3 regions of the Novibacillus thermophilus genome follow, and region 2 is predicted to be linked to each of the others. Evidence: riboswitches for the same ligand, from Rfam matches in the RefSeq annotation. Region 2 holds a riboswitch; each other region holds the start of a gene.

Region 1 (7,298 bases), 660 kb from region 2:
CTTCCGATATAAAGTCGATTTAACACCTCGCGAACTTTCTCCTGCGTCTTCCACGGCTGACCGGCGTAGTTATACATGTAAATGATGTGGTGAGCAGGCTGGTTACTGTGCCCGTACATGCCCATCCTGACGTCCCTGGCTTCTCTCATTTCATGAATCAAGCCGCCGTATCCGCCCGGGAACATAGCTGTCTCCGGTGTTTCGAAAAATTCATCTAGTTTTTTGGCAAGCCCTTCTTTTCCACCGTACAGATTAGCCAGTCCTTGCCCGTCCTGTGGTGCGTGGAACGCCATGTTCCAAGCGTTCGTTTCTGTATAGTCCCTGCCCCATTCGGCCGGATTGAAGTTCTCCGGTGTGGACCGCCAGGCGCCAGAGGCCGTTCGTCCGTTGAAAAATCCGATTTTCGGGTTAAACATTTGGATGTAATTCTGGGCACGATTTAAGAAGTATGTGTAATCTTCCTCGTAATAAGGATCATAGGGATCCGTTTGGTCACCTTTCTCGGCGAGGGCCTTGGCTAAATTCGCGATACCGAAATCATTGATATACCCATCCAGTGCCCAAGACAGACCTTCACCGGTGGATGTGTTCGTATAACCGTCGAATACGGACGTAGCCATCCCTTTTCTGCCAACGTTCGCGTTAGGGGGCACGACAGCGGCATCCTTTATCGCCGACTGATAGAAACTTTTCACGTCGAAATTGGTGACGCCTTTCAGATACGCATCCGCAAAGGCGATGTTTGCACTTGTGCCGACCATCAAATTGGCGTATCCCGGCGAAGACCAGCGGGAGATCCAGCCGCTGTCCCGGTAGTGCTGCACGAATCCGTCAATCATCTCCCCGGCTTGTGTCGGAGTTAGCAAGGCGTACGCTGGCCATGCCGTGCGATACGTGTCCCAAAAGCCATTGTTCACGTACACCTTGCCGTCTTCAATTTTCGCGCACGTTTCAGTTGCTGTACTCGTCGTACACGGGTTCAAGTCAAACTGGCTCGCATATTTGTAAACGGGTTCCTCCAGCGTCCCGACATTTTCGTACGCTGAGTTGGGATACAGGAATAAACGGTACATATTGGAATACAGTGTAACGAGCTGGTCCTCCGTCGCCCCTTCCACTTCGATGATCCCTAACTTGTCATCCCACGCTTGCTGTGCCCTTTCTTTAATCGTTTCAAAGGTGTCCTCAGCGCCGATTTCCTGCTCCAAATTTTTCTTCGCTTGTTCGACACTGATCAGCGATGTAGCAATTTTCATCGTCACCACTTTATTTTCTGTCGTGTCAAATTTGTAGTAGGCCGTCACGTTGTCGCGGCCTTCTCCGGTCAATCTGCCACTGTCGACGATCGGCTGATCGAATGTCGCGTAAATGAACATCCGGGTCGCTCCAGTGGAAAGACCGCTTCTCTGATCTGTATAGCCTGTGATGGTCCTATTATCGGGATCAAGGGTAATGCCACCGTTATTGCTCACATTGTCGAATATGAGGTTAGAGGAGTTTCCCTTAAACGTAAAGCGCATCATCGCCGCGTGATCGGTCGGAGTCATCTCTGTTTGAATGCCATTTTCAAAGGTGACGCTGTAATAGTGGGCTTTGGCCATTTCGTTGTCGTGCTTGAATGGCAACGCACGTTCTTTCCGATCGGCACTCGGTTTGCCAGTTGCATCAGATGGCATCACCTGGAACGTCTGGCGGTCCCCCATCCACGGACTTGTCTCATGGCTTAAGGCAAAGGCCTGGATTTCCGGAAGATTATCTTCATTATTACTTTCGTGATATGCATAGATCCAATTGGACCCTGCGTTCGTCACCGGCGTCCAGAAATTAAACCCGTGTGGCACAGCGACTGCAGGGAAGGTATTCCCCGTGAAAACGTACCGTTTGACTGCGTGCCACGAAGTGTGTTGACATATTCGGAAAGTCTGTCATACGTTCTCTCTTCGGGATTCGCTTCGATTTTAATATCATCGATGCTCCCCTTAAATACGGCCGGGCCTCTGGGGTTATCGTAGGCAATGAGTATGCGCTCGATCGTTTTCCCCGCTGCGACATCTCCGATCTTTGATTTTTTAAAGTTCCATTGATGCGCGTACAGAGTTTTTGAATTTCCTTGGTCTTGTGGATTGAGTTTGATCCCGTGCTGGTCGACGGCTTCAAGCTCATGCAGATAGGTCCCGTCGGAAAATGCGAGATCGACGGCTGCATACGTACTCGCGTAGTCCAAATGATCCTTATCGGTAAATTCCGGAAAAATGTAATACGACAGTTCGGTATTCTCAGTTACCGGAATGTCGACATCAAAAATTTTATTATACGAATAAGCACGCCCTTCTGTGAGATGCGTTCCAGAATACGAGAACGCCTTCAAACCTGTCCATCCGACGTTCGTCTTAGCTGCATACGCGCTCGAAGGTCCTTTTGAGGTGAAAGATTTCATATCTGAAGGAGGTGGCGGCGGGACATCAATACCGTTGGATAGCTGGATTTCTGCTAACTGCGTCAAGCCATCCCCGGCATTTTTCGCAATGTCAAATCGATAATATTGGTAGGCGGTTTCGTTATCAAACTCGTAGATTTTCGTTTGGAAACGCTCTTCAAAGACTTCATTTGTTCTCGTATCCAACGTCGTCCAATTTTCGCCGTCACTGGACCCGGAAAGCGTCCAGTCTCGAGGATCTCGGCCCGGGTAGTCGTTCGCTGAAGTAAAGGCGTATTTCACAACCGTGTCCGGCTCAGAAAGTTGAAGTTCAATCCAAGCCGTACGCTCAAACGCCAGCCATTTCGTATTCACGTCTTGATCCATCAACTTCTGTTCCGTTTCATTCGGTGGATTGTTGGCGCTTGCCGTCACTTGCTCAACTTTATCTGTAATGTTACCTTGAATACCGTCAAATGGAATGTTGCCATCAACGCCCTCCGTCATTTTACGGCCTTCCGCATCCGTTTCGACCGTATTTTCCCAATCCGGTTGCGGATCACCTTCTTCAAACGAAGTGAAAAAATCGGTTGGGGCTGCATGTGCCGTCTGAACAGGTGGTGTATATAAAATCCCGGCAAGCAATGTATATCTGACGATCACTGACAAAACCCTCGTAACCCGTCCCTTCTTCATGTACGGTGAACCTCCTTTAATCCCTCTCTCTTTTTTACAACGACGATATTTACTTCTAAATGTGATGGGCTTTCCTTCAAACCTCCTTTTTTTGGCTTATGTTAGGTCATATTCCAACCTTTAATAGAATGCCTGTCCACTGTCAGAATGTCTGCTTCCGATTGAATTCCTAAAGTCACGCTCTCGGTTGATTCCATATTCCAGCGGTCATCCTCTGAACCTCCGTCTGATGTGTTGACATATTCGTAGTGTGTAATGACTTCTAGCGGGATCGGCATGTAAATGTGCTTACAGAGCGGGTTCATCGTCCACTCCCATCCCAATTGTAGGACAAACCATAAAAAATGTGAGGAATCAATCTCTTTACTTTTATGCTAATTTCTTCAAATTTTTGTTAATAGTTCGATATTACTGGTTGTTTTCGGGCTTTGTGCTCTATCATTTTGATGTATATAGACTATTAGACATAGCGTTCTTCGAAGAAAAATTCCCTTTGTCAAACCATTTTATTCCCAGGTTAGTCGTACAACCCGGATCAAGGCATGGTCCTTTGTGTTCATTGACCTTTGGCAAATTGAAATAAGGGGTTGACAGTCGAAAAAAATATTTTTAAAATGAGGTAAAATTAAAACAACAATACCGGAACTCTTATACAGAGAGGGGGAGGGACTGGCCCTATGAACCCTCGGCAACCATTGAATTGACTCAAACGGTGCCAATTCCAGCAGATCCTTGTGACAGGGTCTGAAATATAAGAGGTTCCGCTACAGAGTTACTACCCTCGTGTAGTCAGTGAGCGGCCTCTTAAACAAGAGGTCGCTTTTCAATTGTCAAAAGTCTGAAAGAAGGTGATTCCTCAAAATTTGTCGTCATATAAACATATTATTCCCATTAGATTAATCTGTTTACTACACTTAAAAAGGAAGGTTGCTCAATGAAAAAACAAATTCATTTGAACGGTTTTGTCCAACATTCTCCATCCCCCCATTCCACCGGACTGTGGAGCTATAAACAACACGAAGGGCATCGCCACAATCGCTTGGCCTATTGGGAAGAAATAGCCCGAATTCTCGAGCAGGGGAAATTTGATGCCCTGTTTTTCGCCGATGTGATCGGAACTTACAGCGTCTATCAAAACAGTTATGAACCAGCTGTGACGAATGCCGTTCAAATACCTGCCCACGATCCCTTACTTGTGATTTCAGCCTTGGCTGCCTCGACTCAACACATTGGTTTTGCCGTAACCGTCTCGACGACCTATTCACAGCCGTATTTCTTGGCGCGGCAATTGTCGACACTCGATCACCTTACAGAGGGTCGAGTCGGGTGGAACATTGTGACGTCCTACCTTGAAAGCGAGGCGGTGAATCTGGGTTTAGAAAGGCGCTTACCGAAACATGTCCGGTACGATCGCGCGGATGAATTTTTAGAGGTAGTTTACAAACTGTGGGAACACAGTTGGGAGGATGATGCTGTCGTCCTTGACCGGAAAAACCGTGTGTTCGCCGACCCCTCCAAAGTCCATTTGATTAACCACCACGGTTCGTACTTCGATGTTCCGGGACCGCATTTGGTAGAGCCGTCGCCGCAACGGACCCCTGTCTTGTTCCAAGCCGGGGCATCCCCGCGTGGGCAGCGATTTGCAGCCAAACACGCCGAAGCTGTGTTCATTAAATCCCATTCCCTTGAATCGTTGAAAAACTACGTCCAGAACATCCGGAATCTCGTGGAGGAACAAGGGCGGGACCCGCACAGTGTCCTCATTTTTCCTCTTATCTTGCCGATCGTCGGTTCGACAGAGGAGGAAGCGCACCGAAAATACGAAGAATTAAAAAACCATGTGAGCTATGAAGGGACACTCGCTTTGCTTTCTGGGCATACTGGCATAGATTTCTCCAAATTTGATCCGGATCAATACATCGAAGACATGGAAACAGAGGCAGTCCAGGGAAATTTGAACCTGTACACGAAAGATCCGACCAGAAAGTGGACGTTGCGGGAAGCGGTCATGAACCATGGCCTCGGAAACGGTACGGTCAAATTTGTCGGAACACCTGAACAAATCGCCGACCAAATAGAGCAATGGGCCGTTGAAGGCGATGTCGACGGATTCAATATCGCCCACGCTCACTCACCGGGAACCTTCCAAGAATTCGTCGAATATGTCGTTCCCGAATTGCAACAACGCGGTATCTACCGGACAGAATACGAAGCAGTGACGCTGAGAGAAAACATGTTCGGAAAAGGGCGTCGGTTCTTACAGGAGGACCATCCAGCAAAACAAATCCAGGTTGCTACAAACAGCTGAATGGTGCGATAGTGTCCCATTCGATTTCATGATAAAGGAGTTCAAACATGACGGAAATCCAACTGTTTTTGTGGATCGGTTTAGCTGCTTTCCTCGTCCTTATACTCGGAATTGGAATTTACAGCGGAAAAAAGACGAAGAGTGTCCGCGATTTTGCCATCGGCGGTGGTCAATTGGGACCGGTCGTCCTTGGGCTTTCTTTTACTGGAACGTATTTGAGTGCCGCGGCTTTTTTGGGTTATCCGGGTTGGTCCTACGAATACGGGTATTCCAACCTCTGGCTTTTTTTGGCGATCATGGGTGGCGGACCGATCGGCGTGTTGATGGTGGCCAAGCGGGCAAGAAAAATCAACACGACCCAACAATCTCTTTCTTTGCCAGATTGGCTTGGAGACTATTACTCCAGCGATTTTTTGCGAATTGCGACCAGCATCATCCTCCTTTTCAACATTTTTTACATCGCCGCCCAATTCGTCGCCGGAGCCAGGATTTTCGAGTATTTGCTCGAAATCCCCTATGGGAACGCACTGATGACGACTACTATCATTGTCATCATTTACGTCTACGTGGGAGGGGCGATCGCCGATGTATACACCGATGCGATCCAAGTCATTCTTATGGCGGTGACCGGACTTCTCGTTTTTGTCTCCGGTATCGTTCTGTTTTGGGAAGGGGGCCTCTCGGAAACCTTTTCCGCTATCACAGCTAAATTGACAGCACAAGATTCAGACTTGGGACGAGTCTTCCACCCCGAATCAGATTACTTTTACTCCCTTCCAGCAGTGATAGGCGCACTTTTGATTCAATGGGCGTTTGCCTCAGCCCCTCACCTTTTCAACAAAGTGCTTGGGGTGAAAGACGAACGGGATCTGGGTAAAATGATTTTCGTCTACGTCGTCACGAAGCTTTGCTGTCTGGCTGTTTTCTTCGGTGGATTTTACAGCCGCGCCCACCTGGGAGACCAGGTCGTCATGAGCGATTTGGCTCTGGTCGAATACATGGTCCGAGTTTTCCCCGCCGTGATCGCTGCCCTAATGATTGTGGTGATTTTGGCAGCGGCCATGTCGACGACGGACGGGCTGTTTGTTTCCATTTCCACCGTCTTCGCCAACGATATTTTCTTAAAAGCGCTCGTTCGACGCGGAATCTTGAAGATGAGCAAAAGACGTGCAGAAAAAACAGCTCTTCTCGTGAGCCGTGTCGCGACTGTCGGGGCCGGTATTCTGGCTTGCTTGCTCGTTTTGAATCCGCCGCGTTACATGGCTGATATCCAATGGCTGGGGATATCCGGTATCGCGGCCGGTACACTCGGCCCCATTTTGTATGCCGTATACGGGAAGAAAAAAGCCCACGCTCGAGCGGCGGAATTTTCGATGGTGATCGGTCTTACGTCCTATCTGGTCTTGTACTTCGGCGGTATCGAAAAAAGCGCCATGGCTGCTGGCGCCTGGGCGACCCTAATCGGTATCGGATTGATGATCGTGTTGGCGAACACTTTGAAAGTCCCTAAAAAAGTTCAACAGCATGCCGAAAAAGCGATAAAGGCAAAGTGAGGGGATGTTTCTATGTTCATTAATCCAATGCTTTCGTTATGGTTTTTTGGATCGATTTTATTTTTGATCGTCATCTTTTTTTTGTTGTGGAAATGGTATTTTCACAAATATTAGGTTGATAAAAACATCAGGGTTTCCCTCAAGATTAGGAAATCCTGATGTTTTAGTTTGACAGGGACGTCATCCTTCTTCAAACGCTCTGTGTCAACTTCCTCTCGATGCTCACGGATTACTCATTGTTTAACCCCAATACGTGATCCGGAGACCCTCCCTATGGATTCTGGTCAAATGTTTAGTCAGTATGAGTTAAAAGCCAAAATTTTTC
Region 2 (7,298 bases):
AAAAGGAAAGGAGATCTCACGGTGAAACTCGGTGTGTTCTCGGTGTTGTTGTCAGATCTATCATTTGAAGAAATGTTGGATTATGTGAAAGGAGCCGGCATATCTGCGGTAGAAATCGGTACAGGGAACAATCCTGGAGATGCGCATTGCCCGCTCGACACGTTGTTGGAGAACAAAGGTGAGCGGGAACGGTATTTGCGAGCCATTCAAACACGCGGGTTAACAATCAGCGCCTTCAGTTGTCATGGCAATCCGCTCTCGCCGAATAAGGACGTGGCGCAATCGTCTCACGACACGTTTGTGAAGACGGTCCGATTGGCTGAAATGATGGATGTTCCCGTCGTCAACTGTTTTTCGGGTACGGCAGGTGATCACGATGGAGCGAAATACGCGAATTGGCCGGTAGTCCCGTGGCCGACCGAGTACAGCGACGTACTGAAGTGGCAATGGGAAAAAAAGCTTATTCCGTACTGGAAACAGTGGGGACAGTTCGCACAGAACCACAATGTCAAAATCGGGTTGGAATTGCATGGCGGCTTTCTCGTCCACACACCTTATACACTGTTGAAACTGCGCGAGGCTACGTGCGAAGCTGTCGGGGCCAATTTAGATCCGAGTCACCTGTGGTGGCAAGGCATCGAACCGGTGGCAGCGATTAGGATATTGGGAGAAGCGAACGCGATCCATCATTTCCACGCCAAAGACACGTACATTGATCAAGATAACGTCAACATGCACGGTCTCACTGACATGCAACCGTACAGTCACGTAAAAACGAGGGCTTGGACGTTCCGCACCGTCGGCTACGGTCATGACTTGAAAGAATGGTCAGACATGATGAGTGCCTTACGCACGTACGGCTATGACTATGTCGTCAGTATTGAACACGAGGACCCGCTCATGTCCATCGAGGAAGGACTTACCCGTGCAGTCCGTAATTTGCAATCGATTCTCATGAAAGAGGAACCGACAGACATGTGGTGGGGGTGACACAGGTCGGGCCTTAGGCTCGACCTGTTGTACGCCCGCACCCCTTGAAGCAGAATGTTCCCGTTGAGACCAGAAGAAAAACAGTCGTTGACCAAGAATCTTATTTTCCCAACACCGACCAACTCGTTGTACGTCATGGTTCAATCCAGTGATGCTTCAGCGCATAAATCGCTGCTTGTGTGCGATCCTGTACCTTCATTTTACCGAGAATGTTTGTGATATACGTTTTAACGGTTTTTTCAGTGATGTGATTCAAGCTATATACGGATTAGCTGCCATCGGTTTGTTTGTTCTAATGACGATCATCATTTGGAAACTCAGACATGTCAGGCCAGCAGATACAACGCCTTATGAAGAAGTAACATCGTTTTAAAAAGGAATTCAACGTCTCAATGCAGAAATGGTCTGCTTGTGACCAGATCCGTTTCAAGCACTAGAGGTGACTTGCTGATGTTCAGGGAAAGGTATTTAGCTACCTTCATGAAAATTAAAAGTTGACAAAAAATGCTTGACAGACGATAAACCTTAAGCTACCATAAAAAGACCTAAAATTACATAACAAACATTCCTTATCAAGAGTCGGGGGAGGAACCTGGTCCGATGAACCCGCGGCAACCATTACTTGCCCAAAGTAAACGGTGCCAATTCCAGCAGACTGTGAAGGTCTGAAAGATGAGGAAGAGTTGATCGTTTGTTTATACAAAAACCTCTTCCGAATCGGAAGAGGTTTTAACTTTTCCGGGGTAAAGGGTGTTCGTGGGATGGAAACAGTTCGTTATTACGTTGTTTCCGTAAATCCTAGTATCAAAATTGGATAAGTTCATTTTAAGGGGGTGATCGATCGTCTTCTGTACTTACCATTCGAGCTAGGTAAATTAGTCACTGATTCGTTTAAGGCATTGAATGCGGTACAGAGCTTGAGCCAGTGCACTGTGAGTACAAATGGCATGCCACGTGTCGGATGCCCTAAGAACCCGTCTGTCTCTTGACGTCACGCGATTAGGAGCAGTCTATCACCAAAAAAATTTTAGGAGTGCAAGTTAATGAGCGACGTTATCACGATATCGGGAAGCCCATCTGAACATTCGAGATCAGAGTGTGTCCTGAAATTTCTCTGTTCTTTGATAGAACAGGAAGGACTGTCGACAATCCAAATTTCAGTTCGAAACTTAAAACCAGAAGATCTCGTCTACGCGCGGTATGACAGTCCGTCGATTGAGGACATAGCACTATCAATTAAAAACGCCAAGGGACTCATTGTCGGCTCCCCTGTCTACAAAGCGTCTTACTCGGGTGTGCTTAAAGCGTTATTTGATTTGCTTCCGCAGGATATTTTGAAACATAAGCCAACCCTTCCGATCATGGTTGGGGGGAGTTTGGCTCACTTGTTAGCCGTTGATTTTGCTTTAAAGCCGCTGCTAACTGCGTTAAAAGCGCAAAACTTACAAGGTGTTTACTTGCTCGACCAACAGATTGATCGTGAGAACGAAACAAACCCCATTGTCAATCAAGAGGTTTTGCAACGAGTAAAAAAAGAATTGTATTCGTTCATTCGGACCGTGAAAGAGCAAAAAGCTTTGGTCGTTTAGACGATGTTGTACCTGGAGGTCTGCTCAAATGAAAAAGCAGATTCATTTGAATGGTTTTACCCAAAATTCGGTTGCTCCTCATTCACCAGGATTGTGGAGACATCCGGCAGATCAAGGTTATCGACATGGGGATCTCTCCTACTGGATTGAGATGGCTCATCTTCTAGAACGCGGAAAGTTCGATGCTATCTTTCTGGCAGATGTAAGTGGTGTTTACGATGTATATCAAAACAGTTACAAACCGGCAATCCGTAACGCTGTCCAAGTTCCGCTTCACAATACCTTGCTTCAGATTTCTGCGATGGCTGCGAACACGCAATATTTGGGGTTTGCAGCGACTTATTCGGCTACTTATACACAACCGTACAAATTGGCGCGAGAGTTTTCCACGTTGGACCATTTGACGAAAGGACGTGTAGCCTGGAATATTGTGACCTCCTACTTGGAGAGCGAGGCGGTCAATCAGGGATTAAAGACCAGAATTGAACATGACAAACGTTATGAACGAGCAGAAGAGTATATGGATGTGGTCTATAAATTGTGGGAATACAGTTGGGAAGAAGATGCGGTCATGGCAGACGAGGAAATCGGCGTATATGCTGATCCTGAAAAAGTTCATCCCATTCAACATAAAGGGGAATACTTTAGCGTGCCCGGTATTCACCTAGTCGAACCTTCTCCACAAAGGACCCCCGTGTTGTTCCAAGCAGGCTCTTCTTCTAGGGGGCGCGACTTTGCGGCAAAACATGCAGAAGCTGTTTTTACGACGACCCAGAATACCATAGCGGAATTAAAAGCTTTTTCAACGGATATACGCAGCAGGGCTAAGAAGTTTGGTCGTCGTCCGGAAGATATCCTCATTTTTCCCGGGGTCGTCCCTATCGTGGGCGCTACCGAAGCAGAAGCAAAGGCCAAGTACGAGGAATTGAAACAGTATGTCAGTTATGAAGGAACACTCGCGCTTTTGTCGGGACATACGGGAGTTGATTTCTCCCATTATAATCCTGATGAATACGTTGAAAACTTGGAAACGAATGCATCTCGGGGTTTTCTCCATCAATATACTACTGTCAACCCAGAGAAGAAATGGACGGTGCGGGAAGCCGTTACACATCACGGTCTCGGTATCGGAGCCTGGAAAGTCGTTGGGACACCGGAACAAATAGCGGATCAGTTTGAGTCTATGGCGGTAGAAGGTGACGTTGACGGATTTAATATCATTCAAGCCATTTCCCCCGGAACATTCCGCGATTTTGTGGACTATGTCGTTCCGGAGCTGCAAAGCCGCGGGATTCATAGGACGGAGTATGAGGCAACAACTTTACGTGAAAACATGTTTGGAAAGGGCAGGGTTCGTTTACCTAGTAATCATCCAGCAAAAAGACTCGGTTCACATTTGTCCCGTGAGGCGGCGAAGTCAGTACGTTGAAGAGGATCACCCACCGACTGCGGTAAGCATCGGTGGGTGATTTATGCGACTTAACTTGTACCATTGTCCCACCGCACTTGATGATGGGGCACTTGTATTTTCCGACAACTCCATTCTAACCGAGGATTTTGAAATGGCTCGCTTTATGTTAATAGCGAAAATCTCTCATCCGTCATATCAGCATTTACAGCTACTCCCGCCTTATGACCTTCTGCAGCAGAAATTATTAACGAAGAAGGAGCGAATTGTGCGAACTCACCAGCGGCATAAATATTTTTTTGTGAGGTGCGCCCAAAATCATCTGTTACAATCTGTCCGTTCTCCTGTATTTCAATACCGAGGTGTTCAGCAAATTGATTAGGGCGATAAAATGATAGTTCAATAAACCCACCACTCCTTTTGATTTCCAAGCCTGAAGCAAACGCAACTTTTTCCAGGTATCCATTTTCTCCGTACAATTTTTGTATCGGTTCCGTGTTGACTACTATTCCTTTCCGCTCTAAATCGTCCTTTATAGGTTGAGATATTTCGTGACCGTTGGTTGCCACCAATAAATCCTCAGACCAATTGTGAATCAGCTTTCCCAAATGAAACGCCGCACCTTCGTGTTCTGCAATTAAAATGAGTGGTTGGTCTCTTAACTCCCATCCATCACAATACGGACAGCTAAATAAACTTTTTCCGTAATATTGACTTATTTCTGGAACTTGCGGGAATATTTCTCGTATCCCCGTGGCTAAAATTATTTTTTCCGCAAGGGACTGTCTGCCCTCAGACGTTGTAATCTTAAACAGTGCATCACTCGCTTGTTTTGTGACCTGTGTCACCGTTTCTCTAAAAAAATGAACGGACGGATACTTACTCAGCTCTTCGATTGCAATATTTTTGAACTCCGCTGGCTTAATGCCGTCTCGTGTCAAAAATCCATGGGATTCTTGCGTGACCCGGTTTCTGTTCGTCCCGTCATCAAATAGCGCGACATTTCTTCGCGATCTTCCAAGTATTAAACCTGCACTCAAACCGGCAGGTCCGGCACCTAAAATTGTACAATCAAAGACTTCCACTGTTGTCATCCTCCTCATTCAATGTTCAAGATAGTTTAATTGCAGACATTAAAACTCTATAAAGGCAACAAAGGTGCAAAAAATAAAGAACATCGATAAAAAAGAATTCATATCCACCACAATATACTTGAAAATAACCCAGATTAGAGGGTAGACGTTGCTTTCTTCGCAAGATCAGAAATTTTTTGCTTCTTCAATTGCTCCTCCATTTTTTCTTCTGCCGAAACCATGACCTTTTGAATCAAGCAATCCGGATTGTGGTTTAGGCAGCCTTCAAACAGGGACGCAGATCCTTCAATCGCGTGAATGATGTCTAGAAACGAAATGTCTTCCCAATTCGACTTTAGCTTGTATCCTCCATTGACACCGGAAGAGGACTCAATCATTCCTGCTTTGACGAGTTTCGTCAGGATTTTGGATAAATACGTAGGTGATACCTGAAGCCGTTCTGCCAACTGCAGCACATCCACACGTTGAGTGGGAGTGGTAGCGGCAAGATGGAGCATGGCGTGAAGGGCGTAGTTCGTCGCTTTAGAATACTTCACGTGATGTTCACCCCTTTCAAAGACTTTGTCTATCCATAATATCTTTTATGGAGGTATATGTCAAATATTTATGCTCCGTTAAAATGGCTTTCCAATAATGACCGATTGTGAAAGTTCAAACGTATTTAGAAACGTTCCCAATTAGGTGGAAGCCTTATTTTTGTATTGTTGTAAAGGGTTTCAAATATATTGGATGATTTTATAGTTTTATAGGATACAAATAAAGAAAATTAAACTGTTACACTATATGTGAGCGCTAACATTAAAGGGGGAAACCGTCATGAAGAGGTTAGGATTGATAATGTTAGGACTTTGGAGCATCGTCATTTTAGCTGCTTGCGGTAACGACAGCGAGGAGGCGTCTGCGGACGGTAACATTGAACTGACACTTTGGAACGACTGGACCGAAGACCGTCCTGAAAACACTGTTTATAAAGATATTATCGCCAAGTTCAATGAAGAGCATGAACGTATTGAGATCGTACTGGAAAGTATTCCCCACGACCAGTATGAAACAAAACTCAGAACGCAAGCGGCCGGAAATCAACTTCCGGATATGATGCGTGTGTGGCCGGGAGCTAGAACGGCTCCTCTTGCAGAAGGCGGCGCATTGCTTCCGCTTAATCCAATTATTGAACACTGGGATGGGGTGATCCCAGACGACATTTTACAAGATTATGCGGTGGATGGAAATTATTATGCGATACCGTCCAACATCAGTTTGACCAGTTTAATTTTTTACCACAAAGATATGTTAGAAGACGTTGGTTACGTGGAATTCCCCACGACCTACGAAGAGTTAAAGAAGTTAATACAAGATTTAAATGATCAAGGTATAACTCCCATAGCGCTTGGCAACAAGGCTGCCTGGCCATTGCAGTCTGTTTATATCTCCACTATCGCAGACCGATATACCGGCTCCGATTTTCTGGAAAACGCGTTAAACGACAATGGATCATTTGTTGATGATCAATTTATACAGGCTTTATCCGTCATTGATGAGTTAACGCGGTTAGGTGCATTTAATGAAGACATGAATACAATCGATGAAGCGCAGTCTAGAAACGAATTCATCAAAGGCTCCACAGCGATGCACTTTGCGGGGTCCTGGGCCATAGGTCCGATTTTAGACAGTGTTGAGAACACAGATAACATAGGTGTGGCACCGTTTCCAACATTTGAAGGTGGCGAAGGAGATGCGAGCAAAATTTCAGGTGTCGCGGGTGGCGGCATTGCGGTGAGCAGCAATCTAAGTGAAGAGGAGCAAGAAGCCGTCTTTGAATTTCTCAAGTATTACTATAGCGACGATCTGTTTCAACAACTTATACGAGCTAACATTGTGGTCCCGGCAGATGTAGAAATGGATGACAGCATCCCTCAAGTGTTCCAGGAGGCCAATAGTTTGGCTCAAGGGGGGCTGGCACCAGTGTATGATGCGACTTTGACACCGGAGTTAACCGACGTGATCAACAATGGTCTTCAATCGATAACGCTGGGCGAAAAAACAGCTGAAGCGTTAGCTGAAGACATGCAGAAGCAGTTGGAAGAAAGCAGATGAGTACGGGTTGCCTTTTTAGGCAACCTGTACACACTCTTCGGAGGAGAGGGGAACATGCATCTCGTCAACAGAAAAAGAGTAGCCATTGTTGTTGGCATACTGCCGGCTTTCACAATGTATGCT
Region 3 (7,298 bases), 1.6 Mb from region 2:
TGCCTGTCTAAGTCCATCGGCGGAATCGGATTGCCCATGGCCTTGACGTTGATTAAACCGGAATACGATCAGTGGGGCCCGGGCGAGCACAACGGGACATTCCGCGGAAACAACCTGGCCTTCGTCGCCGCAACGGAAGCCTTGTCTTTCTGGAAAGACGACTCGTTTTCGATCTCCGTGCGAGAAAAAGGCGAAAAGGTTCGGGCTACGTTGGAAGTGCTGGTCGAGAAATACCCTGAGTTGCAAGGAGAAGCACGCGGCAGAGGTCTGATGCAAGGAATTGCGTGCGGTCCAGAAGGGCTGGCCAGTCAAATTTGTCGCGACGCTTTTGAGTCCGGCCTGATTATCGAAACGTCGGGCCCAGAAGATGAGGTAGTGAAACTCCTTCCTCCACTCACTATTGACGAAGAAGGACTGACGCTCGGCCTCAACATTCTGGAAAAAAGCATACAACACGTGTTACACCATTAACTTATGGTTACGAAGGGAGCTTAACTATGATTGTGAAATCGCTCGATGACATTGTCGGGACAGAGAACGAGACATCCGATAAAAATTGGACGAGTCGCCGTTTCTTGCTCAAGAAGGACAACATGGGATTTACCTTGAATGACACTATCATTTACGCCGGAACCGAAACGTTCATTTGGTACAAACACCACCTTGAAGCCGTCTACTGTATCGAAGGAGAAGGGGAAGTGGAAACACTGAAAGACGGCAAAGTGTATCCGATCAAAGCCGGTACCATGTACGCCCTTGACGGAAACGAGAAACACTACTTGCGGGCTAAAACCGACATGCGCATGGTGTGCGTCTTCAACCCGCCCCTCACAGGACAGGAGGTCCACAACGAAGAAGGGTACTACCCCCTTGAGACGGAGTAATCCGCTTCGCCCGTTTCGATTGAAACGGGCGATTTTCGTTGAAAATATCGGAAAGAGTATTCGTTATGAATCAGGTCGTTCCCGTCGACTAGAGGAGCTGTGCGTCAAATTCAACGTGTCCAAAATGGCTTTCTTCTGTTCAGCCACACGGTAATCTCCTCTGGAACGCAGTCGTCCTCGTTCGACCGCAACGTCGCGAAACAGTTCTCCCGGCTGGCCGCGCAATACGAGCAACCGATCGCACAAATAGAGAGCCTCGTCGATATCGTGTGTGACGAGCAGCATCGTGGATCGGCATTCGTTCCAGACATCGAGCAGTAAATCTTGCAGCCGCATTTTGGTCAATGCGTCAAGGGCGCTAAACGGCTCGTCCAACAACAGGATCTCGGGAGAAGTGACGAGGGCCCGGGCAATCGCCACTCGTTGTGCCATTCCGCCCGACAGTTCTTTCTGATAATGCTCTTCAAATCCTGTCAAGTTTACGAGATCTATCAGTCGCTGGGCTTTATTGTATTTTTCTTGTTTACTCCCTTTCAACCCGAAGCAGACATTGTCGACAACTGTCAGCCAGGGCATGAGGCGCGGTTCCTGAAAAATGACTCCCGTTTCTTCACCCACACCGTTCACCACGTGTCCGTCAATCTTGACGACACCGTCGTATCCCGTATCCAGACCGGCGATAACGCGGAGGAGCGTGCTCTTCCCACATCCACTCATCCCCAGAATGCCGACAATTTCGCCTTTCTCCGCTGTAAAGCTGATATTTTTAACAGCGGTCTTCCCGTTGGCAAACGTGCGGGTCACTCGTTCGACACTCAACACATGTGCTACCCCCTCTACTTACCTTTTTGTGGCAAACCGTCTTGCCAGTGTAGCGCCTTCCTTTCCACTCCTTTTAACACGGCATCGGTACATTTGCCCAGAACAGCGAACAAGATCAAGCTGCTGATGATGAGTTGCGGGGCTGACGTGTTCTGTCCGAAGACGAGCAAGTAGCCCAGACCTTCACTGGCCCCCATCAGTTCGGCAGCGACGACGAACATCCATCCCAAGCCCAGTCCACTCCGCAATCCGACGAGAAAGGATGGCAGGGAAGCGGGCAAGACAATTCTCCTGATGTGTTCATACGCGCTAAAGCGGTACACTTGCCCCACTTCGATGAGTTTTCTGTCCACGTTCCGAATACCGCTGACAGTGTTCAAGTAGACGGGAAAGAACACGCCGACAGCAATCAGCGTAATTTTGGAAGATTACCCGATGCTGAACCATAAAATGAACAGCGGTACCCAGGCGATAGACGGGACGGAGCGAAGGGCTTGAATGGACGTGTCGAATAACTGTTCAACCGTTCGGTTCACCCCGACGAGCGCACCGAACACGACTCCGGCCGCCGTCCCAATGACAAACCCGATCAAGACCCGGTACAGAGTAATGCCGACATGGCTCCACAAACTGCCGTCCTGTACCATCTCGAGAATGGTCACAGCGACAGTTGCAGGTGCCGGAAGCAATTTGTCGGCAACGAGCCCTGCTCGGCTCAAGACTTCCCACAAAATGACGACGAGGAGCGGAACGATGCTTCTGATCAGAAAAGGTGGAACGCAAAAGCTCGCGCCACTCCCCTTTTTGCCAAACCTTTCTTGAGACGGAAAACGATACGGCTTTGAAAGTTCTCTTTCTTGTAATCGGGCCACGATTCGCCAACTCCTTTTTTCTCCTGGCATTACTGAACGACTTTTTCGGTAAACGATGGCTGTATGAGCTCATGGGAAAGGGAGTCGATATCGACATCGGCACCAATGATTCCTTCGCTTTGCAACACTTCTGCGGCAGCTTTTATCGCTTCACGGTGCACAGCTCCTGGAACGGGATCGGAGAAATCGTTGCGCCCCATTTCGATTTCGGCCACGTCTTTATTTAACTGCGCTGAATCGGCCAAAATGCGTGTCGCGTCAGCCGGATGGTCTAACGTCCACTTTCTCGCCTTCTCATACAGTTCGATCACTTTTTCTACGTATTGGGGATACTTTTCTTTAAATTCTGAACGCACACTGAGAAAGCCGTATGTATTGAATTCGGGGTTGCGATAAAACAAGTGCGCCCCTTCTTCCAGTTCCAGTTGAGCCATGTGCGGGTCCAATCCTGCCCAGGCATCGACTTCTCCTTTTGACAGTGCCGTGGCGCCATCGGGATGCTGGAGGGGCACCACTTCCACGTCTTCCGCTGATAGTCCTTCCTCGTTTAATGCCCGCAGCAAAAAGATGTACGGATCCGTGCCAATAGTGGCCGCCACCTTCTTCCCTTTCAAATCGTCCACGTGTTGAATGTCAGAATCGGCATTCGTGACGAGGGCGGTCCATTCCGGTTTAGAATAGATGTAGACAGTCTCAATCGGTGTCCCGTTTGATTTGGCGATGAGTGCAGCCGCTCCCGCCGACGAACCGAAGTCTACGCTGTTGCTGTTTAAAAATTCCAATGCCTTGTTACTTCCGAGACTGAGTACAAACTCGACGTCAATCCCTTCCTCAGCAAACACCTCCTCTGCCCAGCCTTTTTCTTTTAACACGAGACTTACCGGGGAGTAATAAGCGTAATCCAAGCGAATTTTGTCCGGTTTGTCCGCTCCTTCACCTTCCGCCTCGTCCCCCACCGAACGTTGACAGCCGACGAAAAACACTGTAACCGCCGTGACGAACAACGCCACTCTCACGAAAACGTACCGCACTTTTTTCTTCACTCCTCTTGTTTTTACAGTGAGATGTCACCTTCCCCCACAGCAAAAAATCCCCCCATAAGAAGAGGGATGGCATGCCTCCTCTTATCTCTCAGGAAACGTTCCTGCAGGAGTTGGCACCTTGCCAATCGAAAAGATCGACAGGTTGCCGGGCTTCATCGGGCCAGTCCCTCCGCCGCTCTCGATAAGAGTGATATTTGTAACGAAAAAACCTTCTTCCTAGATAAGAAGAAGGCAGTCAATCACGTTCCTCCTCCTTATCTTTCAAGACCGCTGTCTTGCAGGAGTTGGCACCTTGCCAATCGAAAAGATCAGCAGGTTGCCGGGCTTCATCGGGCCAGTCCCTCCACCACTCTGGATAAGAAGCGAAATTGAATGTCAATTTAAAATTGAGTTTATTTTACCCCACTGCATTTGTTTCGTCAACAGGCAATGTCATACCCCGACGTGTTGCATAAATAGTCGTGTCTAGCTCTCCCGTCACCCTGCCGGTCAGCACCCCGGCCGTCATACTTCCGCTGACGTTGACAGCCGTACGTCCCATGTCAATGAGCGGTTCGATGGAGATGAGCAATCCCGCCAGAGCAACTGGGAGGTTCATCGCGGATAACACGATGAGCGCGGCAAAGGTAGCTCCTCCGCCGACACCGGCAACGCCGAACGAACCCAACGCGACCACGGCGACTAACGTCAGAAGGAAAGAAGGACTGAGAGGGTTGATACCGACAGTCGGCGCGATCATGACCGCGAGCATAGCCGGGTAAATGCCAGCACACCCGTTCTGTCCGATGGTGAGACCGAACGACCCAGCGAAATTCGCCGTACCTTCGGGTACACCCAGGTCTTGGTGTTGAGCCCGCACGTTAAGCGGCAACGTCGCCGCACTGGAGCGGGAAGTGAAGGCAAACGTCAAGACCGGCAGCACCTTTTTGACATATGTCAGCGGATTTAGACCGGACACGGCGATGAGGAGCAAGTGGACCGCAAACATGACCAGCAGTGCCGCATAAGACGCCACTACAAATTTACCTAATTGCCAGATGGCATGAAGATCGCTCGTCGCAGAAACCCGACTCATCAAGGCGAGGACACCGTACGGTGTCAAACGGATGACAAGCGTGACAACCCGCATGACAACAGCGTGTAACGCATCCGTCAGTTTCGCAAACATCTCCGCCTGTTCAGCATGTTTTCGCTTGACTCCCAAGTAGGAGATCCCTAGGAAACTTGCAAATATCACCACGGCAATCGTCGACGTCGGGCGAGCTCCGGTAAAATCCAAGAACGGGTTTCCCGGCAACAACGACACGATTCGCTGCGGCACCGTCATGCCTTCCAATTCGCCCATTCTTTCTTCCAGTTCTTCGCCGCGGATTGCTTCTTCTTCTCCGGCGTGTATTTCCGTCGCCTGCAAATCAAACACGAAGGCTGCACCGATTCCGAGAACGGCGGCAATCGCCGTCGTACCGATCAAAATGCCGATAATCACGCCGCCGATTTTGCCGATGTTGTGTGACAACTGAGATTTTGTAAACGCTGCGAGAATGGAAATAAAGACGAGGGGCATGACCAACATTTGCAGCAATGTGACGTACCCGTTTCCCACGATGTTAAACCAATCGACAGACTTTTCAACTACTTCTGAATCCGGGCCGTAAACAAATTGCAAGCTGAGGCCGAAGACAATGCCAATCCCCAGACCGGCAAACACACGTTTAGAAAAAGATAAATGATTTTTCTGCATGAAGAACAAGGCTAAAGCAAACAAGAGCAACAGTACCACATTGATCACAATCAAAACATTTGTCATCTTGATCCTCCTTCCAGCTTTCCGCAAAAGCATATTTCACTTATTCCGATATGTCAAGTATGAATTTGACATACGTGAAGTCCACTCATGCCACTTCAATTCCTTTGCGAACGGGAACCGGCCCCTTCTTCAAACTGCCTCAGTAAAAGTGTACAATGGAGCTAGCCCAATCATGAGACAAGGAGAGATTCACCGATGGATTACCGTATTGAACGCGACACGTTAGGAGAGATGAAAGTCCCGACCGATAAACTCTGGGGGGCGCAAACCCAGCGCAGTTACGAAAACTTCCCCATCGGCACTGAAAAAATGCCCATGGACGTCATTCGCGCTTTCGCCATGCTCAAAAAGGGGGCGGCACTAGCGAACCGGCGTTTGAACAACTTGGAACCGGAGAAGGCAGAGGCCATCGCTCAAGCCGCCGACGAAATTTTGGACGGAAAATGGGACGCGCACTTCCCCCTCGTCGTGTGGCAAACGGGGAGCGGCACCCAATCGAATATGAACGTCAACGAAGTGATCGCTACGAGAGCGAATCAAATTCTTGAAGCAAAGGGCAGTGAACTGCGCGTTCACCCGAACGACGACGTGAACCGTTCACAAAGTTCGAACGACACGTTTCCCACCGCCCTCCACGTCGCCGCTGTCATCGCCGTGGAAGACCAGCTCTTGCCCTCCGTTGACAAACTGAAACAAACATTTGCTAAACAAGTTGAAGACTTTCAAGATATCATTAAAACTGGCCGAACCCACTTGCAAGATGCAACACCTTTAACTTTGGGGCAAGAAATCAGCGGATGGCACAGGATGCTGGAAAAAGACGAAAACATGATCAAGGAGAGCGTTCAGTACATGAAGGAACTGGCCATCGGCGGAACAGCTGTCGGCACTGGACTGAATGCCCATCCGAAGTTCGGGGACTACGTCGCCGAAGAACTGAGCCGCATGACTGGAAAGGGGTTCACTTCAGCGAAAAACAAGTTCCACGCGCTCACGAGCCACGACGAAATCGTGCATGCCCACGGTGCCCTCAAAGCCCTCGCGGCCGACATGATGAAAATCGCAAACGACGTACGTTGGCTCGCCAGCGGACCGCGCTGCGGCATCGGCGAAATTACGATACCGGCCAACGAACCGGGCAGTTCAATCATGCCGGGGAAAGTGAATCCGACCCAGAGTGAAGCGGTGACGATGGTGGCCGTCCAAGTCATGGGGAACGACGCTGCCATCGGTTTCGCCGCCAGTCAGGGCAATTTCGAATTGAACGTGTTTAAACCGGTGATCATCTACAACTTCTTACAGTCGACGCGCCTCCTTGCCGACTCCATCGTGTCGTTCAACGACCGGGCTGCTGTCGGAATCGAACCGAACCGGGACGTCATCGACCACTATTTGAACCAGTCGCTCATGTTGGTGACGGCCTTGAACCCGCACATCGGCTATGAAAATGCGGCGAAGATTGCGAAACTCGCCTTTGCCGAAAACATCACACTGAAAGAAGCTGCCGTAAAGACTGGACTGTTGACGGCAGAAGAGTTCGATCGCCTCGTCCGTCCAGAAGACATGATTCAGCCGAACGTTAAATGACACTTCAAACACCTGAACCGAGCGGTTGCTCCGTTCAGGTGTTTTGATTTGTTTGTAAGTTTTGTTCACATTGTTTAGACTAAAGGTAGTAGCTATTCCTCAAGCATCACTTACAAGGAGTGGAATTCGATGGAACTCACGGTATACTTAGCGGGACAAATTCACGACGACTGGCGGGAGCGCGTCCGGAGATTAGCGAACGAAAGAAAGTTGCCCCTCACGTTCGTCAGTCCCCAGGAAGACCACGATCTGTCCGACAACATCGGGGAAAAGATCAAGGGAA

The links. Region 2 has a riboswitch for S-adenosylmethionine ahead of ssuE (NADPH-dependent FMN reductase). Riboswitches for the same ligand answer to the same signal wherever they lie in the genome.
Region 1: linked by a shared signal. The riboswitch ahead of B0W44_RS15350 (LLM class flavin-dependent oxidoreductase) and the one ahead of ssuE (NADPH-dependent FMN reductase) in region 2 are both predicted to bind S-adenosylmethionine.
Region 3: linked by a shared signal. The riboswitch ahead of B0W44_RS04305 (aliphatic sulfonate ABC transporter substrate-binding protein) and the one ahead of ssuE (NADPH-dependent FMN reductase) in region 2 are both predicted to bind S-adenosylmethionine.

The regions. Positions count from the first base shown of each region.
Region 1 covers NZ_CP019699.1:3,143,074-3,150,371, forward strand. The annotation lists gene B0W44_RS18680 (GH92 family glycosyl hydrolase) at 1-1,841, opposite strand, end outside; gene B0W44_RS18685 (discoidin domain-containing protein) at 1,808-3,112, opposite strand; gene B0W44_RS15345 (hypothetical protein) at 3,214-3,435, opposite strand; SAM riboswitch class I at 3,758-3,870, shown strand; gene B0W44_RS15350 (LLM class flavin-dependent oxidoreductase) at 4,047-5,420, shown strand; gene B0W44_RS15355 (sodium:solute symporter family protein) at 5,468-6,973, shown strand.
Region 2 covers NZ_CP019699.1:2,483,075-2,490,372, forward strand. The annotation lists gene B0W44_RS12100 (Gfo/Idh/MocA family protein) at 1-25, shown strand, start outside; gene B0W44_RS12105 (sugar phosphate isomerase/epimerase family protein) at 22-990, shown strand; partial or broken gene B0W44_RS12110 (response regulator transcription factor) at 1,124-1,240, opposite strand; gene B0W44_RS18925 (hypothetical protein) at 1,238-1,363, shown strand; SAM riboswitch class I at 1,557-1,669, shown strand; gene ssuE (NADPH-dependent FMN reductase) at 2,034-2,579, shown strand; gene B0W44_RS12120 (LLM class flavin-dependent oxidoreductase) at 2,608-4,008, shown strand; gene B0W44_RS12125 (NAD(P)/FAD-dependent oxidoreductase) at 4,152-5,072, opposite strand; gene B0W44_RS12130 (Rrf2 family transcriptional regulator) at 5,216-5,617, opposite strand; gene B0W44_RS12135 (extracellular solute-binding protein) at 5,898-7,175, shown strand; gene B0W44_RS12140 (carbohydrate ABC transporter permease) at 7,230-7,298, shown strand, end outside.
Region 3 covers NZ_CP019699.1:877,032-884,329, reverse strand. The annotation lists gene ectB (diaminobutyrate--2-oxoglutarate transaminase) at 1-471, shown strand, start outside; gene B0W44_RS04320 (ectoine synthase) at 498-884, shown strand; gene B0W44_RS04315 (ABC transporter ATP-binding protein) at 948-1,706, opposite strand; gene B0W44_RS19195 (ABC transporter permease) at 1,721-2,116, opposite strand; gene B0W44_RS19190 (ABC transporter permease) at 2,135-2,578, opposite strand; gene B0W44_RS04305 (aliphatic sulfonate ABC transporter substrate-binding protein) at 2,608-3,609, opposite strand; SAM riboswitch class I at 3,700-3,809, opposite strand; SAM riboswitch class I at 3,873-3,983, opposite strand; gene B0W44_RS04300 (L-cystine transporter) at 4,019-5,428, opposite strand; gene fumC (class II fumarate hydratase) at 5,624-7,015, shown strand; gene B0W44_RS04290 (YtoQ family protein) at 7,145-7,298, shown strand, end outside.